DNA from 2 places in the Amycolatopsis sp. NBC_00348 genome. Region 1 is predicted to be linked to the other one. Evidence: riboswitches for the same ligand, from Rfam matches in the RefSeq annotation. Region 1 holds a riboswitch; the other holds the start of a gene.
What was found. Region 1 has a riboswitch for cobalamin ahead of metE (5-methyltetrahydropteroyltriglutamate--homocysteine S-methyltransferase). Riboswitches for the same ligand answer to the same signal wherever they lie in the genome.
Positions count from the first base shown of each region.

Region 2: another riboswitch for cobalamin. It lies ahead of OHS58_RS15025 (prenyltransferase/squalene oxidase repeat-containing protein); the one in region 1 lies ahead of metE (5-methyltetrahydropteroyltriglutamate--homocysteine S-methyltransferase).

Region 1 is NZ_CP107994.1:5,147,482-5,153,339, forward strand. Features, by position in the region: gene OHS58_RS21835 (ribonucleoside-diphosphate reductase subunit alpha) at 1-2,561, shown strand, start outside; gene OHS58_RS21840 (ribonucleotide-diphosphate reductase subunit beta) at 2,641-3,714, shown strand; cobalamin riboswitch at 3,763-3,956, shown strand; gene metE (5-methyltetrahydropteroyltriglutamate--homocysteine S-methyltransferase) at 4,056-5,858, shown strand, end outside.
Region 2 is NZ_CP107994.1:3,547,157-3,553,014, reverse strand. Features, by position in the region: gene OHS58_RS15045 (S8 family serine peptidase) at 1-395, opposite strand, end outside; gene OHS58_RS15040 (hypothetical protein) at 783-1,193, shown strand; gene OHS58_RS15035 (serine hydrolase) at 1,273-2,136, opposite strand; gene OHS58_RS15030 (hypothetical protein) at 2,241-3,122, opposite strand; adenosylcobalamin (AdoCbl) riboswitch at 3,332-3,480, shown strand; gene OHS58_RS15025 (prenyltransferase/squalene oxidase repeat-containing protein) at 3,548-5,858, shown strand, end outside.

The DNA.
Region 1 (5,858 bases):
TGCGTCCGCTCGACTGGGCCCGCGTGTCCCACGTAGTGGGCGAGGCCGTCGCCGGGCTCGACGACGTCACCGCCGAGCCGGTGCTGGCCGAGGCCAAGCGCAACCTCTACGACGGCATCAGCGCCGACGAGCTCGCACTGGCCCAGATCATGGCCGCCCGCGTGCTGGTCGAGCAGGAGCCGAACTACTCCTACGTCAGCGCCCGGCTGCTGCTGGACAAGCTGCGCGGCGAGGCCCTGAGCTACCTCGCGAAGAAGCCGCGCCTGGCCAGCCAGGACGAGATGGCCGGCGAGTACCCCGCGTACTTCCGCGACTACCTGCGCCGCGCGGTCGAGCTGGAGCTGGTCGACGGCGAGCTGCTCTCCTTCGACCTGGACAAGATCACCGCGGCGATCGAGGCCAAGCGTGACCTCGACTTCGGCTTCCTCGGCCTGCAGACGCTGTACGACCGGTACTTCCAGCACCACAACGGCGTCCGTTTCGAGCTGCCGCAGGCGTTCTTCATGCGCGTCGCGATGGGCCTCGCGATCCGCGAGGACGACCGCGAAGCCCGCGCGATCGAGTTCTACGAGCTGCTCTCGACGTTCCACTTCATGGCCTCGACGCCGACGCTGTTCAACTCGGGCACCACCCGCGCGCAGCTGTCGTCCTGCTTCCTCACCACGGTGGACGACGACCTGGACTCGATCTTCCAGGCGTACAAGAACAACGCGCTGCTGGCGAAGTACTCGGGCGGCCTCGGCAACGACTGGACCCCGGTCCGCGGCCTCGGCGCGCACATCAAGGGCACCAACGGCCAGTCCCAGGGTGTCGTGCCGTTCCTCAAGATCGCCAACGACACCGCCGTCGCGGTCAACCAGGGCGGCAAGCGCAAGGGCGCGGCCTGCGCGTACCTCGAGACCTGGCACGTGGACATCGAGGAGTTCCTCGACCTGCGCAAGAACACCGGTGACGACCGCCGCCGCACGCACGACATGAACACGGCCAACTGGGTGCCGGACGAGTTCCTGCGCCGCGTCGAGGCCGACGCGCAGTGGACGCTGTTCTCGCCGAACGAGACCCCGGACCTGCACGACCTCTACGGCAACGCGTTCTCGCAGCGCTACGCCGAGTACGAGGCGATGGCCGAGCGCGGCGAGATCAAGGTGTTCCGCAAGATCCGCGCGGTCGAGCTGTGGCGCCGGATGCTCACCATGCTGTTCGAGACCGGCCACCCGTGGATCACGTTCAAGGACCCGTGCAACCTGCGCTCGCCGCAGCAGCACGTCGGCGTCGTGCACTCGTCGAACCTGTGCACCGAGATCACGCTGAACACCAACAGCGAAGAGGTCGCGGTCTGCAACCTCGGCTCGGTCAACCTGCTCAAGCACGTCACCCCCGAGGGCCTGGACACCCAGCGCCTCGAGAAGACCGTGCGCACGGCCGTCCGCATGCTGGACAACGTGATCGACATCAACTTCTACACGATCCCGGAGGCGCGCCGCTCCAACCTGCGCCACCGCCCGGTCGGCCTGGGCATCATGGGCTTCCAGGACGCGCTGTTCGAGATCGGCGTCCCGTTCGCCTCCGCCGACGCCGTGAAGTTCGCCGACGTCTCCATGGAGCACCTCTCCTACTACGCGATCTCGGCCTCGACCGACCTCGCCGAGGAGCGCGGCCAGTACCAGTCGTTCGAGGGATCGCTGTGGAGCAAGGGCATCCTGCCGATCGACTCGCTGCAGCTGCTCATCGACGCCCGCCGCGGTGACGGCCTCGACGTCGACACCTCCACCACGCTCGACTGGGCGCCGCTGCGCGAGCGCGTCAAGACCGTCGGCATACGCAACTCCAACGTGATGGCGATCGCGCCGACCGCGACGATCTCCAACATCTCGGGTGTCGGCCAGTCGATCGAGCCGCTGTTCCAGAACCTGTTCGTCAAGTCGAACATGTCCGGCGACTTCACCGTCGTCAACCCGCACCTGGTCCGCTCGCTCAAGGCGCGCGGGCTGTGGGACGAGGTCATGGTCAGCGACCTCAAGTACTTCGACGGCAGCCTCGGCAAGATCGACCGGGTGCCGGACGACCTGAAGGCGCTGTACGCCACGGCGTTCGAGATCGAGTCGAAGTGGATCGTCGACGCCGGTTCGGTGCGCCAGAAGTGGATCGACCAGGCGCAGTCGCTGAACCTGTACATCGCGGCGCCGAGCGGCCGCAAGCTCGACGAGCTGTACCGCTACGCGTGGCACAAGGGCCTCAAGACCACGTACTACCTGCGGGCGCAGTCCGCGACGCACGTGGAGAAGAGCACCCTGCGCGGCACCGACGGCAAGCTGAACGCCGTCTCGGCCGGCACGGCCACCGCCACCGCGGCTCCCGCGGCGGCCCCGGCGGCCCCGGCGGCTCCGGCGGCCACCCCGGCCCCGGCGCCCTCGCCGGCCGCGGCCGTCCCGGCGATCCTGGTGACCGCGCCGGCCGCCAAGCCGGAGCCGAAGGAGCTGCCGAAGACGGACGTCGACTTCGTCACCACCGAAGGTGCCGCCTGCCGCATCGACGACCCCGACTGCGAAGCCTGCCAGTAAGCCCGCCCCGGCTCGTGAGTGGTAATGAGGGTTCTAACCCTCATTACCACTCACGAGCCCACCTGCCGAAGTGAGCGATATGACCAACGTGGAGACGACCGGCGTCACCGGCCTCGGTGAGATCGAGGTCGGGGCGGCCCGGATCAACGTCGACGACAAGCGCATGATCAACGCGCGCGCCGACGTCAACCAGCTGCTGCCGATGAAGTACCGGTGGGCGTGGGACAAGTACCTGGCCGGCTGCAACAACCACTGGATGCCGACCGAGGTCGCCATGCAGGCCGACATCGCGCTGTGGAAGTCGACCGACGGCCTCACCGAGGACGAGCGGCAGATGCTGAAGCGCAACCTCGGCTTCTTCGCGACCGCGGAGTCCTTGGTGGCCAACAACATCGTGCTCGCGGTGTACCGTCAGATCACCAACCCCGAGTGCCGCCAGTACCTGCTGCGCCAGGCGTTCGAGGAAGCCGTGCACACGCACACCTTCCAGTACATCTGCGAGAGCCTCGGCCTGGTCGAGGGCGAGCTGTTCAACATGTACCGCGAGGTTCCGTCCATTTCGGACAAGGACGCGTGGGCGCTGAAGTACACGCAGCACCTGGAGGACCCGGACTTCGAGACCGGGACGCCGGAGGCCGACACGGCGTTCCTGCGTGACCTCGTCGCGTTCTACGTGATCTTCGAGGGCATGTGGTTCTACACCGGCTTCGCGCAGATCCTCTCGCTCGGCCGCCGCAACAAGATGGTCGGCATCGCCGAGCAGTACCAGTACATCCTGCGTGACGAGTCGATCCACCTGAACTTCGGCATCGACTGCATCAACCAGATCAAGATCGAGAACCCGCACCTGTGGACCGAAGAGTTCCAGGAAGAGGTGCGCGGGATGCTGAAGGACGCGTGCGAGCTGGAGGTCGCGTACGCGCGTGACACCATGCCGCGCGGGATGCTCGGCCTGTCGGCGCAGCTGTGCGAGCAGTACATGCACTTCATCACCGACCGGCGCGCGCAGCAGATCGGCCTCCAGCCGATCTTCGGCGAGACCGAGAACCCGTTCCCGTGGATGTCCGAGGCGATGGACCTGAAGAAGGAGAAGAACTTCTTCGAAACGCGCGTCATCGAGTACCAGTCGGGCGGCGCCCTCGACTGGGACTGAGTTCTCCGGCTAGGCTCGGCCACGCCACTGGTTCGCCAGGGCGTGGCCGAGCTTTGTTGTGTGTGAGGTCACACTCTGTCGAGGCAACAGGGAACCCGGTGTGAATCCGGGACTGCCCCGCAGCGGTGAGTGGGAACGAAAGCCGTCATGTAAGCACTGAGCGCGAGCTTGGGAAGCGACGGCCGGTAGGCGCGAGCGGTACGCCCACGAGTCCGAAGACCTGCCCGTGGTGCGTGCGCCGACGGCGTGCGCGAGTCCGGGCCTCGTGGGATGGGCACGCACCGAAACGCTCGCCGCCGCGCGCGTCCGGACTCCTCGAACGAGCTCGCGAGGAGAGAGCTGTGACCGAAATCGGCACCACTGTGCTGGGCTACCCCCGGATCGGTCCGGACCGGGAGCTCAAACGCGCCCTCGAGCGTTACTGGGCGGGCAAGAACGACGAAGCCGCGCTGCTGGCCACCGGCCGTGAGCTGCGGGTTCAGACGTGGCAAGCGTTGCGGGACGCCGGGCTGGACTCCGTGCCGTCCAACACGTTCTCGCACTACGACCAGGTGCTCGACACCGCCGAGCTGTTCGGCGCGCTGCCCGCGCGCTTCACCGGGCTCGGCCTGTCGAAGCTCGACACCTACTTCGCGGCCGCCCGCGGCGTCCAGGACGCCCCGGCGATGGAGATGACGAAGTGGTTCGACACGAACTACCACTACATCGTCCCCGAACTGGGCCCGGACACGACGTTCGCGCTCACCGGCTCCAAGCCCTTGGACGAGTACCGCGAAGCCCGCGCGCTGGGCATCGAGACGCGGCCCGTGCTGGTCGGGCCGGTGACGTTCCTGCTGCTGAGCAAGGGCGACGAGGGGTTCCGGCCGCTGGACCTGCTCGACGGCCTGCTCGACGCGTACGCCGACCTGCTGCGGCAGCTGCACGACGAGGGCGTCGAGTGGGTCCAGCTCGACGAGCCGGCGTTCGCCGGTGACCGCTCCGAAGACGAGCTGAACGCGCTCATCCGCGCCTACCACCGGCTGGGCAAGGAGACCGCGCGGCCGAAGCTGCTGGTCGCGGGCTACTTCGGCGGCCTGGGCCGCGGGCTCGGCGTGCTGGCCCGCTCCCCCATCGAGGCGCTCGCCGTCGACCTGGTCACCGATGAGTCCTTTGTGGACGCCGTGGCGGCCGAAGGGGCGTTGCGGGACAAGGAGGTCCTGGCCGGCGTCGTCGACGGCCGCAACGTCTGGCGCACCGACCCGCAGAAGGCGCTGAGCCGGGCCGCGACCCTGCTCGGCGCGGCGGCGAAGGTCAGCGTGTCGACGTCGTGCTCGCTGCTGCACGTCCCCTACGACGTCTCGCGGGAGGACCTCGACCCGCGGCTCAAGGGCTGGCTCGCCTTCGCGAAGCAGAAGGTCGACGAAGTCGTCCTGCTCGGGAAGGCGCTCGCGGGCGAGGACGTCGACCTGACGGCGGCCCGCCGGGTCGTCGCCGATCGCGCGTCGGCGGCCGAGCTGGCCGACGACCGGGTGCGCGCCCGGCTCGCGGACCTGCGCCCGGGGCACGCCGTCCGCGCGCCGTACGCCACGCGGGCCGCGGCGCAGCAGGCGGCGCTGAACCTGCCGCCGCTGCCGAGCACGACGATCGGGTCGTTCCCGCAGACCGTGGAAGTGCGCAAGGCGCGGGCCGCGCACAAGGCCGGCGCGCTCGACGACGCCGCGTACGACGACGCGATGCGCGCCGAGGTCGAGCGGGTCGTCCGGCTGCAGGAGGAGCTGGGCCTCGACGTGCTGGTGCACGGGGAGCCCGAGCGCAACGACATGGTGCAGTACTTCGCCGAGCGGCTGGCCGGGTTCGCCGCGACCGACCACGGCTGGGTGCAGTCCTACGGCTCCCGCTGCGTCCGGCCGCCGATCCTCTACGGCGACGTCTCGCGCCCGGTGCCGATGACCGTGGCGTGGGCCCGCTACGCCCAGAGCCTGACGCCGAAGCCGGTCAAGGGCATGCTGACCGGGCCGGTGACGATCCTGGCGTGGTCGTTCGTGCGCGACGACCAGCCGCTGGGCGACACCGCCCGGCAGGTCGCGCTGGCCATCCGCGACGAGGTGCACGACCTCGAAGCGGCGGGCATCCAGGTCATCCAGGTCGACGAGCCCGCCCTGCGC
Region 2 (5,858 bases), 1.6 Mb from region 1:
GGTGTGCTCGGCGTGGGCAGCGTGACCTTGCTGTCGGGCAGCACGGAGGCCACGGCCGGGTCCTGCGCGAGCGCGGCGGCCTGCGCGGGGCTGACGGTCGCGGAGAAGGCGTTGCCGACCGCGAAGTGCTTGACGTTCGCCGGCGCCGGGCCGGTGAGCTTGCCCAGCACCGCGTTCTGCGCTCTGGTCGCTTGGTCGCGTCTGCTCCCGGACGCCGCTTTTGTCGGTGGCGCTGACGCGATCTGGTCGCCCAGCACCACGATCACCGCCTGCGACGCGGTCCCGGCGTTCGCCGCGGGCACGGCCGCACCGGCCGGCTGAATGGATCCGGCCAGCACCAAGCCACCGACGGCGGCCAGAATCGCCGGCCGGAGTATGAGCGACGAACGCCGCATATGCAGCTCCCTGGTCGTAGGGGTTCAAATCCAGCAGATCCGACTAAATCGGACTCCCTTTCGGGTTCGATTTTCGTCGCCTGGCGACTATTGCGGTTCGACGTCCCGTCCACAAGCGACAATGGTCGGCGATTCCGCGCGATTCCGTGCCGCAACGGGCGTTACATCCGCATTGACCGATGTCATGAGTGGCTGTCGACGAGTTGGAAAATTCTTGACACCCATCGACGAATTCGCCCGCCGCTGCGGCCCGAGGGCGCCGGCGGGGCGTCCGTTTCCCGCTCGTCCGGCGGAATTCCCCGCACTCGTCCGGCGCTACCTGCGGGATGTCGCGCTGGGTATCGTCCCTGTGTCGTACAGAGGAACCACCAGTTCCGGAGGTAACCCATGCGCAAGAGTGCGGCCCTGGTTTCGACCGTCCTGCTGGCGGCGGGCATCGGTGTGCTGACCGCCGGACCCGCCGCGGCCCTGGGCGGCGAGACGTACGGGTGCCAGGTCTCACCGGGCCCGGTGGGCTCCTACACCGGGAACTGCCACAACAGCGCGAAGTTCCACGGCCCCTACTCGGCCGGATTCTCCGTCGGCGGCGCGGCCGCCGGCACGACCTACACCTGGCACGTCCCGGCCGGCTACCAGACCGCACCCGGCCTGTGCGGCACGACGTCCGGCTGCCGGGTCGACGGCCTGACCGGCGACGACGAAGTCACCGTCTCGGTCACCCTGACCCAGGCCGGCGCCACCGAAACCCTGACGGCAACGGCGTTCATCCTGGCGGTCTGCGGCAACGTCTACTGCTGACCGGCTGCCGTCCGTTCTCTGGTGCAGAACCTGTTCGACCTGGTCGGCGCCGGGCGGGTCTGATCCCCGTCTCCTGCGGTCACTTGCCTCCCGCGCCCGTGGTCGAACCGATGTCGATCCGGCCGAACAGTTGCTGGGCCACGGACTTGCACACTTCGGCGCCGTAGTGGTGGTCGTCGCCCTGGTCCGGGTAGTGCACCATGACCGCGAGCACCCAGTGGTCCCACATCGCCAGGCAGTTCACCGTCCACCAGGTGCCGTGGCGGGTCCAGCCGTTCTCGACGGCCGGGTGCAGGCCCGCCAGGGCCGGGGCCTCCGGGATGCCGAACGCGGTCGCGGGGTCGGCCGACCGCATGAGATCCAGCAGCTTGGCCCGCCACCGCGGGCTCAAGCCCGGACCGCGGGCCACGCACCGGCCGAGCAGGGTCGCCTCGGTCGCCGGCATCGCGGTCTTGGACCACCAGTTCGGGTGGATCGTCGTGTCGTGCAGGCCGCAGGTGCGGATCATCCGGGCGATCGAATCGTCGCCACCGAGCCGGAGGTAGAGCGTCTGCGCGGCACGATCGTCGCCGGACCGGATCATCCGGGTCACCCGATCCTCGTCCCCGGCCGAGATCCGCGACTCCCGCGAGGCCAGGTAGTCGACCGCGAGCCAGCTCTTGATCATGGATTCGGTCGTGTTGCGCAGGGTTCCGGCACCGACCACGGTGCCGGTGGCCGTCTCGCGCAACGCCCAGGACCATTCGCCCCGGACGTCGACCGCCACCTCGGCCGCCTCCGGAACCGGCGTGGCCGCCCGCGTCCTCGGGAACGACGGCGGGACGTCCGGCGCCGGTGACGTGCCCGCCGCGGCGGGCACGTTCGCGGAACGAACGCAGACCGCCGCGGCGAGCGCGCCGAGGATGACACCGACCAGGACGACGACGAGCGCGGAATTACGCATCGAAACTCCCTCGCCTGGGTCATGGATCGATGCCGCGAAATCACGGCAATTCGAGTGCGCTTTCGGGAATGCGGAAAATCAGAATCCGGTAGTAACGCTGATTCTCAGCGATTGAGCTGAACGGAGTTCAGCAACGCCAGCGCGGCCTGTTCGTTGGCGCGCGAACTGTCGATTTCGAGGGTGTAGGTCCCGAGCTTCCGGTGCTGGTGCACGGGCAGCGGGTCCTGCGGAAAGCTGCTGTCCGCGGCTCTGTTGGTCAGCGACACCGTCAGGGAGAAGCATCGGGGGTCGAGCGGGGTCTTCCCGACCTCGGAGGCGGGGCAGAGCACCAGGGTGTTGGTTTCGGGTTCGCTGGTGAACGTGCCGACCTGCTGCCCGTCGGGGACGTGCAGCGACTTGAGCGGCGACGCGATCACCGGTGGCGTGGCGTGGATCTTCCCCAGCAGGGCCAGCATTTCCGGGGCTGTCACGGGTTTTGTGGTCGTCACCCGGATCCAGCGGTTCGGTCCGTCCTGCCACATGACCGACTGCGGGTGCGGGATCTGGTCCGCCGCCGAGGGTTTCGTGGCCAGTGCGCTGTGGGGCGCGGTGCCGTCCCGGACGTCGATCTCGAACGCGTACCGGTGATCCTGCGCGTAGTGCAGGCCGGCGAAATGCGGCTGGACCGCCCAGAACAGCAGGTCCCAGGAACTGTCCTCGAGGCTGATCGCCGGCGCGGCCGGGGGCACCTTCCCGGCGGCCGGCGGCTGGGTCACCGTGGCGGACGGCGGGCTCGCGAGCGTGGCCGGTGGCACCGCGGCGGTACCGCGGTCCTGCGCCCAGAAGACCCCCGCGCCGACGGCGGCCACCGCGAGCGTCACCGCGGCGACGCTGGTCGTGTGGCGCCGCCGGATCCGGCGGCCGGCGACGGTCACCATGGCGTCGGGATCGGACGCCGGCGGCTCCTGGGCGTCCGACGCGCGGCGCACCTCGTCGAGGTCGGTCATGGCACGGTCTCCTTGCCTTCGTCGAGCTGGACGTGCAGCGCGCTCAAGCACCGCACACCTCTCAAGAGGCCACCTGCCCCGCGTTCTGTTGCAGTTGTCTTCGAGATTGTCCGGACGGCCGCGCGCGTCCCGGTGTGGTGAAGGCGACGTGAGTTCTGCCGTTCCCGTTCGGCTGACCAGGTGTTAGTGTCGGCTCGCTCAGTCAGTACAACTTCATGTTTTCTGCCCGTGGCAGGGGAAGCCGGTCGAAGTCCGGCACTGTCGCGCAACCGTGGGTCACCTTGGGGTGACGAGTCGGATTACCGCCTCGGGCAGGTGTTTGTCGAACCGCTGTCGCGCCAGCAGTGGGTGGACGCCCGGCCTCCCGTGGGGGCCGGTCTCTCCCTGTGTGTGTCGCGCCGGCGTCTGGGGAGAGGAAGGATCACGTGGCCGGCAAGCGGTTCAGGCCCATCGCGGCCTGGGTGTCCGCCGTCGTCGTGTTCACCGTCGGCTCGGTGACCCCGGCCTTCGCCGGCGATCTCGCGGCCTCGAAGCCGACGTCGAAGTGGCTCGCCGCGCAGCTCGCGCCCGACGGCACCCTGCAGAACCCGCTCGGTGGCGCGCTGCCCGACCACGGCCTGATGATCGACACGCTCTTCGCGATGTACGCCTCCGGCGACGGCGCGCTGGCCGCGCCCATCGTGAAGTACCTCGACGACGACCACCACGCCACCGACTACTACACGTGGGACGGCCTCGTCCCCGGCCAGGGTTACGACGCGATCATCACCGGTGGCGCCGCGGCGAAGGTGCTGGTCGCCGCGGAAATCGCCGGGCGGGACCCGAGGTCCTTCGGCGGGCACGACATGGTCGCCGAGACCCTCGGCACGATCGCGCGCTCGGGCGTCGACAAGGGCCGCGTCAGCGACTACTCGAAGAACCCCGACTTCAAGGACTTCGTCAGCAACAACGCCAACGTGTTCGGCCAGGCCCTGGCCGTGATCGGGCTGGCGGGCGCCGGCCTCACCGATCGGCTCGTGATCGACACGATGCTGAAACAGCAGTGCTCGGACGGCTTCTTCCGGATCTTCTTCGGCCTCATCCCCACCACCGAGACCGGCGACCAGGTGACACCGGACGGCCACCGGATCTCGACGTGTGACGAGGGCAAACCGTTCGACCAGTCGACGCCGGACGGCGACGCCACCGGTATCGCACTCTCCGCGATGCTCGCCGCCCGCGACGCCGGCGCGGCGAACCTCGACGCGCCCATCACCAAGGCCGTGCGGTGGCTGAAGGCCCACCAGACCGCGAGTGGCGGCTGGGGCGGCGGCGTCGGCACCGAAGCGCCCAACACCAACAGCACCGGCCTGATCGTGCAGGCGCTCGCCGACGCCGGGTGCGCGGACGCCGCGATGGCCTCGGGGACCGCGTTCCTCAAGTCCGCCGAAGCGACCGCGGCCGACGCGGGCACCCCGCTCGGGGATCAGCTCGGCGCCATCGCCTACACCCCGGCCGAGTACCGAGCCGCGCGCACCACCGGGATCGGCGGGCTCGACACCTGGATCCGCGCGAGCGCGCAGGCCGCGCTCGGCCTGTCCCAGGTCGGGTTCCACGACCTCACCCTCGGCCACGCCGGAGCGCAGAGGCAGCCGGACCCCGGCTGCAGCCCGCCCGGTCCGCCGCCACCGCCGCCCGGCGAAAAGCCCGCGCCGACGGGGGATCACGCCGTGAAGCCGCCGGTGAGCCCGAAGGCCGGCACCCCGGCGGTGCGGCCCGGTTCGCCGCGCGGCACCGTGGTCGTCCCCGTCGATGCCCCGGCGCCGGTGACCGGCCCGACCCCGGCCGACCGGCTGGGCGGCTACCTCGCGAGCCGGCTCGTCGACGGCGACCACGTCGAGGTCGCCCAGGACGGCAAGACCTTCGTCGACTACGACCTGACGGCGGATCTCGTGCTCGCCCTGCACACCCTCGGGCAGCAGCCGGACGCCGCCGCCCGGGCGTCACGGTTCCTGCTGAGCCCGGACTCGATCCGGGCCTACGCCCACGGCGCGCCCTACGAGCAAGGCCAGGCCGCCTACGCCGAACCCCTGGCCAAGCTGCAGATCGTCGCCCGGTTCCCGGAATCCGGCGCGGACGCGGAGGCCGTCGGGCAGCTGCGCACCGACCTCGCCGCGCTGCGGACCGCGTCCGGCGAGTTCACCGACACCGGCGAGTTCGCCGACACCACCGGCACCCTGCGGCGGCACGCCTGGGCCACGCTGGCGACCACGGCGGGCGCCGATCCCGCCGAAGCGCCGGTCGGCGCGCTCATCGCCCACCAGTGTGCGGACGGGCTCTTCCCGGCCGTCTTGACCGGAAAGCCGTGCGCCACCGGCGATCTCACCGCGACGGCCGCCGCGGTCGAGGCGCTGAACGCCGTCCCGCGCGACGGCCGGGCGCCGGGCAACGTCGCACCGGCCGGCTGGACGCCCGAACACCGGCAGGCCCTCGAGTCCGCCGCCGCGGCGCTGACCACCCGCACCGGACCCGACGGCACGATCGCCGCGGCGGACGGGCAGCCCGATCCCGTGCTCACGGCGGCCGTCGCCGGCGGGTTCAGCTCCGCCGGGCTCGACGCGAGCAAGGCCGCGCAGGCCCTCGGCGCGCTCGTGCTGGCCGACGGCGGGTTCCCGAAGAGCCCGGGCGGGCCGAGCGACCCGGGCGCGAGCATCGCCGCGGCGACCGGGATCGCCGGGCGGACCTGGCTCGACGCGG